DNA from 3 places in the Paenibacillus sp. LBL genome. Region 3 is predicted to be linked to each of the others. Evidence: riboswitches for the same ligand, from Rfam matches in the RefSeq annotation. Region 3 holds a riboswitch; each other region holds the start of a gene.
What was found. A riboswitch is a leader RNA that binds a small molecule or an ion and turns the genes downstream of it on or off. The one in region 3 is predicted to bind thiamine pyrophosphate.
Positions count from the first base shown of each region.

Region 1: linked by a shared signal. The riboswitch ahead of M2277_RS01365 (YkoF family thiamine/hydroxymethylpyrimidine-binding protein) and the one ahead of M2277_RS20150 (ECF transporter S component) in region 3 are both predicted to bind thiamine pyrophosphate.
Region 2: linked by a shared signal. The riboswitch ahead of M2277_RS10745 (ABC transporter substrate-binding protein) and the one ahead of M2277_RS20150 (ECF transporter S component) in region 3 are both predicted to bind thiamine pyrophosphate.

Region 1 covers NZ_JARXYU010000001.1:278,656-283,240, reverse strand. The annotation lists gene M2277_RS01380 (class I SAM-dependent methyltransferase) at 110-832, opposite strand; gene M2277_RS01375 (nucleotidyltransferase domain-containing protein) at 976-1,674, shown strand; gene M2277_RS01370 (YjcZ family sporulation protein) at 1,790-1,885, shown strand; gene M2277_RS01365 (YkoF family thiamine/hydroxymethylpyrimidine-binding protein) at 1,957-2,559, opposite strand; TPP riboswitch at 2,648-2,750, opposite strand; gene M2277_RS01360 (sigma-70 family RNA polymerase sigma factor) at 2,984-3,475, shown strand; gene M2277_RS01355 (hypothetical protein) at 3,468-3,821, shown strand; gene M2277_RS01350 (carboxypeptidase regulatory-like domain-containing protein) at 3,799-4,585, shown strand, end outside.
Region 2 covers NZ_JARXYU010000003.1:544,497-549,081, reverse strand. The annotation lists gene M2277_RS10755 (GGDEF domain-containing protein) at 1-1,333, opposite strand, end outside; gene M2277_RS10750 (VOC family protein) at 1,654-2,043, shown strand; TPP riboswitch at 2,217-2,328, shown strand; gene M2277_RS10745 (ABC transporter substrate-binding protein) at 2,442-3,473, shown strand; gene M2277_RS10740 (thiamine-binding protein) at 3,561-3,854, shown strand; gene M2277_RS10735 (ABC transporter permease) at 3,851-4,585, shown strand, end outside.
Region 3 covers NZ_JARXYU010000010.1:81,048-85,632, forward strand. The annotation lists gene M2277_RS20140 (SDR family oxidoreductase) at 1-667, shown strand, start outside; gene asd (archaetidylserine decarboxylase) at 728-1,531, opposite strand; TPP riboswitch at 1,697-1,809, shown strand; gene M2277_RS20150 (ECF transporter S component) at 1,901-2,530, shown strand; gene M2277_RS20155 (ABC transporter ATP-binding protein) at 2,523-4,199, shown strand; gene M2277_RS20160 (energy-coupling factor transporter transmembrane component T family protein) at 4,196-4,585, shown strand, end outside.

The DNA.
Region 1 (4,585 bases), on a different contig from region 3:
AAAAAGTGTTGAAATGGGTCGAAAGAACTGATGTTTTGGAAGGGGAGGGGAAGCGCAGCTAACTAGCCAACAGACAAATCCCCTCTCGTTGCATAGATACGCAGCAATATTATTTTACGGCACGGAATAAGGCGGAAGCGAGATAATCGGTGTTATCCAGGATCATCCGGTCATGCTTGAATAACGTTTCCCATAACGTTACATCAAACAGAAGTCCTTTATCGCGCTGCTCAAATGTATCCAGATGACGTGTTTGCTCTTCCTTCAATTGTTCGTTGAAGTGGTTATACTCCAGAATTTCCTCCTGCTTAAAACCGCAAGCCAGCAAGGATTGTGCCCATTCTTCCCGCAGCATCAGATTCGGAATCCCGAAGAATTCCAGCAGCTCCTTGAGCTTTGGCTCAGGCATTGGCTTATTCAGCAGCAATTCTCTGTCCAGCAGAACGCCTCCTTGATCCAGAACGCGATAATATTCAGGGAGTGATCTCGACGTATCCGTGAATACGGTGACTGATTCGGCCATAATCAGATCAAACTGGTTGTCTTCAAAAGGCAGCTCGCACACATCAGCCTGCAAAAATTGCACGTCCATTTTCATGGCTTCGGCTCTGGTGCGTGCTTTTTTAATCATATTCTCATTGAGATCTATGGCCGTGACTTGATAGCCCATCTCCGAAAGATGGCATGCTGTCCTGCCTGTTCCGCAGCCAACCTCCAGAATACGACTGTTCGGCTCAATCGGATAATTCTTCAGCATTCTTAAGGTAGCCTCGAATCCGCCCGGATGCGCACTGCCCATACCTAATCTGGATAGCATGTGAATGTAGTTCATTTCATCTTCCCTTCTTCCTTGTAGTCATCATGAGGGTAATCGTTTATTTACCATATGATTAAGGTACGTTTGGGGTTTTTGCTGAATTAAATATTTTGAGCCCTTTTTTTCGGGAGCTATGAGAACTACTGGGGGAAATAGCCATGAAGAAGGAACCGATGGAGGCAGCAGAGCGTGTTATTCACCGTCATTATCCCGACTGTTTGCTAGCTGTGCTTGGCGGCAGTGCAAGCAGAGGAGAACATAACGAGCAATCTGATTTGGACATCGTCATCCTTGAGCGGGACGGAGATGAGATGCGGAGAAAGACCCTGGAAGCGGATGGATGGATTGTGGAATTGTTTATATTGTCTTTGTCATCCTATCGTGAATACTTCGACGAGGGCGTGATGGCAGCCAATCCGACATTGCAGCGGATCACAGCGGAGGGTAAGGTGCTGCGCTCGTTGCCGGAAGGAGAAGCAGTCCGCGCAGAGGCCCAGCATGATTTGAATTACGGACCGATGCCATGGATGCAAACCGATATTGATGAATACCGTTACATGATTACGGAATATGTGCAGGATTTGAAGAATCCTAAGCGGGATGGCGAGAAATGGTTTACGGTGCAAAAGATCATGATGGTACTTTGCGAATTTGTACTTAGAGTGAATGGGGAATGGACAGGGGAAGGCAAGATGCTGTTTCGGCTGTTCCACCGATTCAGCACGGCATTGGGAGATCAATTGGAGGTTTCGCTTTCAGCGATGTATCGACAGGACGATCCCTCCCTCCTTCTGGCATTCACAGAGCAAGTGCTGAACCCGTTCGGGGGCATGCTTCTTGTGGGTTATGAGGAATAGATTTTGACGGGTGAGCAATAAGAGAGGTACATTAGCCGTGACGTTCGCCTTCCACGACCAATACAATAATCATGTGATTCGGTCACGTCATTCTTTAAATCCAGGAGGGATCTTCATGAGCGGAGTATATGGCGGTGGATGGGGTAATTCAGTAGGTATTATTTTGGTTCTCTTCATCCTGCTCGTAATCATCTCGAGTGCTTGGGTTTAATTCGTCAAGCTCTTGGAGCAAATCGCAAAAGCCCGGCATGCGCCGGGCTTTTGCCTGTTATATAGAAGTGATCACGGTCTTGGCTTGGCTGATGGACTGTGTGCAGACACGACTGCGGTCATGACAAGGTGACTGCTGTCCGATTGGATCGCATGCAAAAACGCATCTTCGAGGGATTCAAACACCTTGGAGATGGAGCCGTCCAACCGGCTGGCATAGTGAACGCTTCCGGCGAACGTTCCTTTTTCCTTAGCCCGATGCACCTCTTTATAGATAACATCCATGTAATGGTCTGTACCCAGTGGATAAAGGGCAAATTGGCAGGCCGTGTCTATATCGGCATTCTTCCCAATCTCGCGGTTCAAACGCTCCGAATCCTCTGACATATATACATCGGCTTCCGTATCACCAGGACAGCCAATAGAATAAGTTCCGTTAAAGACGGTGTGCACACCGCTTGCTGCCGCATAAGCAAAAATCGCCCTCGTTACATCAAATACATGCTCCGCCCGTCCACGAATACAGGTGCTCACATCATCCGTCTGAATCCATACTTTCCCCGTGTTGACGGATTTCAGCGCGTCCATAATGACTTCCACAAATCGGTCAGTCATCGGAAACACCGAGAATCGGCATCCGACGATGCGACTGGTTCCACATGTTAGCTCACTCATTGTTGTTATCCTCCCCTATGATATAAATCCACGCAAAAAAACCGCACCCCGTGAAGAAAGTGCAGTTATGCCTACGTGAAAAAGTATAAACATAAATGCTACACTTCCCCACGCTAGTATGACCTAGATCGGGTGATAAGGGTTAACGGCAGCACGCCGTCTCTCAGCACATGGCACCCCTAGTACAGCCAACATGATATGCAGTTGGTCCCGGAACTATTGCCAGTTCAGGAAGACAAAGGTTTCTTGCTTGTGTTATTGTATCGTTTTGTCGGAAGGTTTTCAATCATTCGATTTTTTTTCGACATTGATCCAAATTGATGCAACCGATGAAAGACCAGACGCATCATAGTTATAGAGAGGGGGAGATGGCCTGGATGTCATACAGCGCTTAAAACAAAAAGAAGAGGCGGCTCTCCGGGAATTGATGGAACAGTATGGAGATTATCTGCTTCGCACGGCAGTATTGCTGCTGCGTGACCGTCAAGCGGCTGAAGAGGCCGTTCAAGATACCTTTATCCAGGCGTTCGAGAATATCGCTCAGCTTCGTGACGGCGACAAACTTCGTAGCTGGTTGACCCGAATTGCAGTGAATCGATGCCGGATGCGGCAGCGTACATGGGATTGGCGTCATATTTTTCCCATGCCGAGGATGGACCAGCATGTAAACGAAAGTGTACCTGCCGTGGATGAAATGCTGGGCGTCCATTGGCGTGAGGCTGAAATGATCAAATCAGTGCAGCAGCTGCCCTATACATACCGAGAAGTGATTACGCTCTATTATTATAATGAGTTGGGTGTTCAAGAAATTGCAGCGCAATTGCAGCTGAATATAAACACGGTTAAGGCACGTTTAATGAGAGGGCGGCATAAACTCCGGCAGATTGTTGTCGAGAAGGGGGAGAGCGATGCGTAGCGAAGAACAGGAAATGGCCGAACAACTAAAGCAGGAGCTGGAGGAAATTCGATTCCTGGGCGCAGAGAAGGTGATTTCTCGCACATTTCCAAAATCCAGCCGCGAACGTTTGTCTTCCTTGTGGAATAAGGAAGTAGAAATTTCTGCTGCCGCAATTGGTTATTTTGGCGCAGTAGCGGCCGTTCTGCTGCTCGGAGGTTTGTTATGGAGGGAAGCAATTGTGAAACCTGCTGTTTCCGTGCCCTTGCAGGTGAGCAATGAACTGCTTGAAGCCGGGGGGAATTATTACTGGAAGGATCAGTACGAGAGGATGGTGGCCAGGCTTGAAAATTCGGGTCAAGATTAAACACCTGGTGTTGGGGGTTTCGGGTTTAATCCTCTTCGTTATGATGGTATCTATGCTCACACCTCGAATAGGGCTGCTGATTGCGGAGAAGCAGATAGAACAAGGCCAAGCTGAGGGGATAGCCAAAGTCATTGACCTTATTCATGAAGAAAGCAGCAGCAACCGGAAATGGGAGATGATCGAGAAGTATGTGATTGTGCCTAGAGCAACAGAGCTATCTCATCGGTTTGATGTGTTTATTAGTCCGGGGTTCACCAGCACAGGAGGAAGCACCGATCAGCAGATTCGTTTTACTGAGGATGAACGTTTGCCGCTGCTGAATCAATATGTGCTGGGAGCGCCAGCCGGAGAATATATGAAATATGCCGCAATAGACCTTGCGGAGCATTATTCGATGAATGGTGATGTGGAGGGAGCAGCGGATATATTGGAAACCGCTATCCAAAAGTTCGGGGATCTGAGCAGCGGATATTCTCCGGAGCCTGTTCTTTATTCCTATCAGCATGAATTGGTGCTGGAGCTTGCGAGCCTCTATGACAGGCTGGACCAGCCTGATCAGGCGGCGCTGCAATATGAGCGATTAGGGAAAGTCCTTTCTGGAGATTGGAGGGACATCCATAGTAAGGCCCTTTTATATCACTCGGAAATGCTCCTGCGTCGGGGGAGCCCCCAAGCCGCTATGGACGTGTTGAATCGGATATCAGAAGGGTCCGGCGGGAACTTTGCAAATTCGGATATCTCAAAACGGGCGAATCAGCTGAAAG
Region 2 (4,585 bases), on a different contig from region 3:
AAGGCTCGCTGAGCAGCATCCAAATCTCCTCCGCCATCCAGATCAGCTCCTGATCCTCCCCGGCCGACTGGATCATCACGGTGAATTCATCTCCCCCTAGACGGGACACCAGAATCCCTTTGGATTCCAGCGACTGAAGGCGGCATGCAACCTTGCGGATCAACAGATCTCCGGCACGGTGGCCATAACGATCATTCACCTTTTTGAAACGATTCATGTCCATGTAGAGAAGCCCTACCCGCGATCCTGTCCGATCGGCCTCTAACAAGGAGCTGGACAGTCTTGCGTTGAAGTAACGACGATTATACAATCCCGTCAGATCATCCCGGTGAGCAAGCGATTCGCTCTGCCTCAGACTTTCATGCAGTCGATGTAACAAGCGGTCATTCTCATACTGGATCAGGATCTGGCGGAACAGAATCAGAATGACGCACAGGGATAGACCGGTAAACAGACCGTTCCAGCCACCGAACCGCTGCGCCATGAGGGCAAACATTCCGCCCAGCACGCCATATGGAAGCAAATATCTGACAATCAAGGTTCCTACAGGACGCGGTTCCCTCTCTTTCACCGTTTGATTTCCGGTATCGGGAGCGGGCTGTGCACCTGCAGAAGCAATGAAAAACACAGATAACGTATGTAAAGGATCAAGATATGCACGAACTTCGAGATTCACGAAATGGACGAGATAAAAGTGCAGAGCATCACCCATAATATAAGCGCTTCCGCCAAGACTTAATGAAATGACCGCCCATTTCCCTAATTGCCTGGTATTAAAATACAACACCACGGTAAAGAAAATAAGTACCATTCCGCACAGCGGAAACAGCATATCCACCCATACGCTTCCCGTCCCCCCCGAATACGTACTGTCCTGAAGTTCGGGCTTGATTAAATACTCCCAGCCCACCGTCATGAACGTTACGCCAACGATGACGATATCCAGCATAAACCGCAGCCCCCTTAGCGGGCCTTGAACATGCCGGAACAAATAGATGAGGCAGCTGGCGAACAGGATCACTTCCAATCCCCAGAAATAGCTGGATATCTGGAAAGCGCTCTCTTTCCCGAACCCGAAAAAAAAGGAGGAGACGATCCGGGCCGCTGCATCGGCCATCAGTCCGATACTTACCATAAACCAAAACCTGCGAAGATGTGCCTTATAACGCCGGCTGACCCGAATTAAATACACGGAGGCGGCCATAGGAGCAATAATGACTAGCACACGCTGAAGCGATAAAGCATCAGGCATCCACAGAACAGTCATTATCTGAATAAATGCATATATAATGGCGAGTCGAATCCACAGATGATCTGCTGGAGTTGGACTCATAAGCACTCCCCCTTGGCAAAAAGGTAAGCTTGTACACGATGGATGATTTAGGTCTTTTGAATTAAGCTCTCTATTCCTCATGATACTTTTTACCCATCCAAAAGTAAAGACGAGGAAATCAAAGAAAAATCATCTATCCGGCACATCGCTAGAAGATCTATATAATGAAGTTTTTCTACTGGACGGGTGTACTTCAAATGCAAGGACTACACTCAATTAAACACGTGAAAACCTGAAAAGTTACTATATCAATCACCTACTTGACGTATAGGAATCATATGATATTATTCTTCATATCTTATACGAACCGGAAAGGGTGTATGGCAGTGTCACAGAAACGATTGGATCATGTTGGTATTGTAGTCCGAAACCTGGAAGCCACGATAGCGTTTTACACGTCGGTAGTCGGCCTTGAACTAAAGAATCGCCTGACTCATACCAATGGGGTCATTCAACTCGCGTTCCTCGGATTTAATGGAAGTGACGAAACGGAAGTCGAACTTATCCAGGGTTACAGCGACTCGCTGCCTTCGGAAGGAACGGTGCACCATTTTGCAGTCAGTACGGATGATATTGAAGAAGAGTATGCACGCGTCCAAGGACTTGAAGTTCCTCATCTGGACGAGGAAATCGTCACTCTCCCGAACGGCTATCGTTATTTCTTCGTGCATGGTCCCGAAGGGGAATGGATCGAGTTCTTCCAGCGTTAACCCGCACGCAGCACGGTATCCAACATTTCATCTCTTAAAATGTTCATATGCTGAACTCTTGGGCTGCCTAAACGCGGTTCCCTACATAAGGCCTGTCCTGTTCATGACCTTTTTCGAAAACTAGACAGGTCTTGGTGTTAGGACTATAATAACGGATGTACTGATCGAAACTTCATAAATATCGGGGGAGCTGGAATTTAGCCGGCTGAGAGTGTATCCGCTTTGATACTGACCCTTACACCTGATCTGGGTAATGCCAGCGTAGGAAGCCAATGTTTGCGGCAGCCATATTTGCCGTACTATACACTTACGCCGTCATGCGTCCTGAGATTATCGGGGCGCTTTTTTTGTGGAGTTGCGAGGTAATAGAAATAGAACTCATAAGGAGAGAAGACACGATGAAGAAGGGAAGATGGGTCCCCCTGCTTCTCGCTTGTGTCCTGCTGATGGTTGCGGCCGGATGCGGTACAGGCGGACAGAACAAGAACACAGGCGCTGAAGGAGAAGACGCCAAGAGTCCTGGGAAACTCCGTGACGTGCAGCTGATGCTCGATTGGTCCGCCAATACCAATCACACGGGTCTGTATGCAGCGAAGGAGCTCGGATATTATGAGGAGGAAGGGCTCAACGTCCAGATCGTCCAGCCGGGAGCCGGTGGAACGGATACGCTGGTCGCATCCGGTAACGTGCCGTTCGGCATAAGCTATCAGGAAGGGGTAACCCTCGCCAGAACGCAAGGCTTGCCGCTCGTCTCCATTGCGGCGATCATTCAGCATAATACATCCGGCTTTGCCGCTCCCAAGGACAAAGGGATCGTGAAGGCTGGAGATTTCGAAGGTAAATCCTATGGCGGCTGGGGCTCCCCCGTTGAGGAAGCTGTCATGAAATCCATCATGGAGATCGACGGTGCCGATGTCAGCAAAGTCAATATGGTCAACATGGGCGATGCCGATTATTTTACTGCCGTCAAACGCGACATTGATTTCGCCTGGATATTCTACGCCTGGACGGGCATCGAAGCCGAGCTCCGCAATGAGCCGCTTGATATGATCTATGTGAAGGACTACTCTGACCAGCTCGATTATTATACGCCGGTCATCGTGACCAACGAGAAGCTGATCCAAGAGGACCCTGAGCTTGTCAAAGCCTTCATGCGGGCTACTTCCAAAGGATACAACCATGCTATTGAGCATCCTGAGGATGCAGCAGCGCTGCTCTCGAAGGCCGTGCCTGATCTGGATGCCGAGCTGGTTCTGGCCAGCCAGAAATGGCTGAGTCCCCGCTATCAGGATGACGCGCCTCGTTGGGGTGAACAGAAAGCCGAAGTATGGTCGGGGTATGCCGACTGGATGTTTGAGCGCAAACTGCTGGAGAAAGAGCTTGATGCAGACCGCGCGTTCACCAATGATTTTTTACCGGAACAACCATAAGGTCTTTTCTATCAAGAAGAGAGTCGGCCTGACAGCAGGCTGTCTCTCTTTCATAATCATATCGCTGCACGAAAGGATGGATTATATATGGCGAACACCCTCTTGAGCATTCAAGTGATACCCCGGACGCCGGGTGGACGGGACAGCATCCCTTATGTGGATGAAGCGATCAAGGTTATTGAGGATTCGGGTGTGAAGTACGAGGTCCATGCACTGGAGACAACCATGGAAGGAGAACTCTCCGAGCTGCTAAAGATCGTCGAGCGCATGCATGAGGCGCTGGTGAATGCGGGAAGTCCCAGCATCATATCCCAGGTCAAAATTGCACATCATCCGAGCGGCATCAGCATGGATAAGCTGACTGAGAAATATCGTCCATGAGAAGCTGGTGGAGCTCCGTCTGGCCGCCTGTTGTGGCGGTCCTCTTCTTTTTGCTGGTATGGCAGGCGGCGGTATCGATCTTCGATATCGAAAAATTTATTCTGCCTGCGCCAACGGCGATCGGATCCGAGGCAGTTACCGGTGCTGCCGGTCTTTTCCAGCATACATTAGCCACCCTGCAGCTAACCTTGATCGGGTTTATCATCGGAACAGCAATCGGACTTGTGATTTCACTGGCTCTGCATATGGTGCCTTTTCTCAAAACAGCTCTTTATCCGCTTCTGATTCTTAGCCAGAATGTACCGACTATCGCCCTTGCGCCGCTCCTCATGATCTGGTTCGGCTTCGGCATGCTGCCCAAGGTTATTGTGATTACCCTGGTCTGCTTCTTCCCGGTGGCCGTTGCGGCTCTGGACGGGCTCGCCCGAACCGATCGCACCATGATGAATTACATGCAGATGGCGGGGGCTACATCATGGCAAATCTTTACCAAGCTGGAGCTGCCTCATGCCCTTCCCTCCATCTTCTCCGGGATTCGGATCGCGGCCACCTATTCCGTCATGGGTGCGGTCATCGGAGAATGGATCGGCTCCGACCGGGGAATCGGTTACTACATGATGCTGCAAAAATCCGGCTACCGCACGGATCGGGTATTCGTTGCGATTCTGGTCATCGTCCTGCTCAGCCTGCTGATGGTTCTGCTTATCACCCTGCTGGAGAAACGGCTGATC
Region 3 (4,585 bases):
TCGATTGGATATATGCGATGAAGAGCAGGTACGGGCGGTTGCCCTGCATTTGGAGCAGCGGTTTGGTCGATTGGATGTGCTGGTGAACAATGCTGGTGAAGCGGTAGGCGGAATGGTGGAGGAAGTGCCGCTGAGTGGGTGGAGAAGACAGATGGAGACGAATTTCTTCGGAACGGTATCTGTGACACAGCACATGCTGCCGCTGATGCGCCGGACCGAGAATTCCAAGATTATTCTCATGAGCAGCATCAGCGGCGTGGTCGGCTTCCCGGGTTATGGACCTTATGCTTCCTCCAAATTTGCGATTGAAGGATTCGGGGAGAGCCTGTCGCTGGAGCTTATGCCCTTCGGCATGCACGTTGTGCTGGTTCAGCCAGGTGCTTATGGCACACCGATCTGGAATAAGAGCTTTGGTGAGTTAGAGGTGAAGGAAGGGTCACCCTACAGCGACATGCTGAAGGGTGTGCTGGACTATTCCGAGCGGACAGCCAGGGGAAGCGGAAATCCGTTGGAGGTGGCGAAGCTCGTGGCAAGGATTGCCTCCATGTCCAAACCGAGATTCCGATATAAGCTGCCCCAAGGCACGCGTATAACCGCATGGATTAAGGGATTGCTGCCGGACCGGTGGTTTCAGCAGATGATTTATCGGATGCTGGGCAGACGTTAATCATTCATGCTGCTAATGATCGAATGCCTTAACTTGTCATGTGCGCTGGGGCGGCAGGAATTACCCTTTTTTGGCCGTGGAGGGGTGCAGCAAACCGAGTAATTCTCCCATTTTCACTTTGGAGCCGGGCTCCAGGTCGCCGCGAGGGCTAAACGTGCCGTTCTCCGTCAAAAGCACAACGGTAGAGCCGAATTCAAAATACGCGAGTTCATCGCCGATCTGCCATTTCTTAACGCTCTCATCGGCGTAACGGATGCTGCTCACGTTCATTGCGCCCACCTTCACGACGGCAACTTCTCCGAATTCATGGGCAATGTAGGTAATGAGACGCTCATTGCGGCTCAGCACAGTTCGGATATGGGTCATCGCAAAGTCATTCACGGGGTAAACCTTCCCCTTCAGATGCTCGCTTTCCGCCTGAACACCGGTTACGGGTGAATGGATGCGGTGATAATCTGTTGGGCTTAAATACAATACGAATGCATAACCGTTTATATAGTTTTCCATTCTCGGGGATTTCGCGAGCAGCTCGCTCAGGGTGTAATCCTGTCCCTTGACACTCAGAATGGTGCCGGCATGAATGGCGCACATTGCTGAAATAGTGGCATCGACAGGGCTTACCATGGCATCGACGGTGTCATCGATGGCACGCAGGCCTATTTTTAACCGGCGGGAAAAGAACTCGTTCAATGAGCGGTATTCGTGGATCTCTTTCTCCGCTTCATGAGCCGGAATTTGATAGATTCGTATAAATGCAGGTATTAGATGACGGCTCAGCCGGCTGTGGGAACAATGCCCCATCATTCGGGACAACCATTTTCGGGAGGAGAGCTCAGTCATCAGACGCAGCAATTGTTTAGCCATGTCATTCTCCTTTGTGCATAGGTGTAAGCAATATAGCGATGGTGGAAAAGCCAATCACTCTGATATTGACATAGAATGAGATGGAAATCAATAAATAGCCATATTTGAAAAAAGGTTCTTGCAAATTCTGGAGCGGACCTGTATTTTAAAATTAACATAAAACCGAATAGGGAATACGGGGGCTTGAGTGAATCAGGCTGAGATTGCAGCTATTATCCGCTGTTGACCGTTAATCTGAACTGGGTAATGCCAGCGTAGAGAATATCCGACCCTACCTACATAGGGCCTATTTTTCCGTCTGCGCGTTTTTCCAGACGGTTTTTTGTTGTGTTTACACAAAAATAGCGGTGGAGAGGGGTACAGGTTGTTATGGGAACATCAATGCAAGAGAAGTTGGGGGTTCAGCCCAGAAGAGGGCTGCGGTTAAGCGATATTTTGGTGACGGTGCTGGTATCGCTTGTGTTTGGCGTGATTTATCACTTCTGGGGGTCGGTCTATAATCTTTTTAAACCGTTGTTTTTTGAAGCGGATGAGCTGCTCTACGGCATGTGGTTTGCGGCAGCTACGCTGGCTTATTTGTTAATTCGCAAGCCGGGCGTGGCCATCATCGCGGAAGTGGCTGCTGCCCACGTGGAGGTGCTGTTTGGCAGCGGCTGGGGATTGACTCTATTGTTATATGGCTTGATTCAAGGACTGGGGGCAGAGTTGGTATTCGCGGCGTTCCGCTATCGGAGTACCTCAGCGTGGACCTTGGTGATTGCCGGGGCCGGAGCGGCCATCGGTTCGATGATGATGGACTTTTATTACAGCTATACGGATGATCTGCAGACATGGATGTTCCTTGCCAAATACGGTATGCGGGTAATCAGCGGTGCAGTTATTGCAGGTCTGTTAATGCTGCTCTTGGCCAAGGCGCTGGATCGCACAGGCGTAACGTCTCTGCTGCGTCCCGCGTCGAAGAAGGATTACGAAGCGCTGGATGATGCGCGCCATGTCTAATGCCACGGTAAGCCTATTTCCGGCTCAGTCCGCTGAGGTTCAACAGGAGCAGGCTGTGCAGGTGGAGGGACTGCGCTTGAAGTATCCCGGGGAAGAGAGGCTGATGTTCAAAGATCTCTCGTTCTCGGCAGCCCGTGGGGAAAAGGTGCTGCTGCTTGGTCCGAGCGGATGCGGCAAATCCACGCTGCTCCAGGTGCTTAGCGGAATGATTCCCCGCGCTACGGAAGTGCCAATGAAGTGTGAGGCACAGATTGTCCCGCGCTCCTGGGGATACGTATTTCAAGACCCGGATACGCAGTTTTGCATGCCGTATGTGGATGAGGAGCTGGCCTTTGTACTGGAGAATCTGAGTATTCCCCGAGACGAGATGAAGGAACGGATGCAAGCGGCGCTGCATGAGGTGGGGCTGAATTTGGAGGAGCTTCATCTGCCGATCGGCCATCTGTCGCAAGGGATGAAGCAGAGGCTGGCGCTGGCTTCCGCCCTGCTGCTGGAGCCGGAGGTGCTGTTCCTTGACGAGCCGTCCGCACTGCTTGACCCGGAAGGACGGGAGCAGATCTGGGATGCGGTGAAATCCGTATCGGAAGGACGTACACTGATCATCGTCGAGCACCGGATCGAAGAGATGGCGAAATACGTGGATCGTGTCGTTCTGTTCAGTCCGGATGGCGTTATTCTGGGCGATGGACCGCCGGCGGCAGTATTTGCTAAGTATGAGTGCGAGCTTAAATCCTATGGAATCTGGTATCCCGGCGTGTGGGAAGATTATGCTCAGACCCGGGCCGGCCGGGAATTGTTTGCTCCGGTTGATGCCTATGGCGAAGATCTGGGGAATCTCCTGCACGAGGCTGCCCTGCCTTACCCTTTAGATGGGGAGCCTGTGATCCGTTTAGAGGATTTCAAGGGACTGAGATGGGATAAACCTGTGATTTCTCTCCCTTCGGCAGAAGTTTATCGGGCAGAATTTATTGCGGTGGTAGGGCCGAACGGAGCGGGGAAAAGCTCGTTTCTTCTCAGTCTGATGGGACTGCTGCGCGCGCAAGGGACCTACGTGCTCTGCGGGGAAGAGGTTGTGCAAGGCAAGGCGAGAAAGGTGCGGAAGAAGAGAGAGCAGCAGCTCCGTCAAATCGGATTCGTGTTTCAGAATCCGGAGCTTCAGTTTCTGACGGAGCGTATTGGCGACGAGGTTGTTTACTCCTTGCTGGTGGATAACATGCCTGCGGAGGAAGCGAAGGCCCAAGCCGATCGCTGTCTCGAACGCTTCGGACTAAGCGGAATGGAGAACAGGCATCCCTATCAGCTGTCAACCGGTCAGAAGCGGCGTTTAAGCGTTGCCACTGCGATGGCCAGACAGCCGGAAGTTCTGCTCCTGGATGAGCCGACCTTCGGTCAGGACGCGCGGAATACGTTTGCGATTCTGGAGATGTGCGAGCGTCTGCGCCGTGCGGGAACCGCCATTCTCATGGTGACCCATGAGATGGAGATTGCGCAGCGGGTCGCCACGCATATATGGGAAATTCGGGAAGGTCAGCTGACCTCGAGCATGGCTTCACCCCGATTGTGTACCGGTGCGGAATCCCGGCAGGAGGATGATGGATTGAACCGGGCCGGAGAATCCTACGATCCCTCCTCCGCAAGTGCAGCTCACCTCACGGGGGTGAATTCATGAATATATGGAACCCTGTACGGATCACTTGGCTGCACCGGGCCAATCCGGTGGTGAAGCTCGGCCTTATTTTTGCCCTCTTTTTCATGACGGTGCTGACCCATGATCTTGATTTCATGATGTATCAGGCACTGGTATTTATGGTCTGTCTGGTGGTGCTGAGTGGGGTTAAACCGTGGAAGATGCTGCTCTTCTTCATTCCGTTTCTGCTTGCCTTTATATCTTCGTCCTCTTCCATGATGCTGTTCGGCAAAGGGGAGACTCTCTGGTGGGAGTGGGGGTTGTTCCGGGTATCGGAAGAAAGCTTCTACCGGGGACTGCATCTGGGGTTTAAGGGGATTGCTTTTGCCTCGGAGGGACTGCTCCTTGTAACGACAACGTCCTCCGTG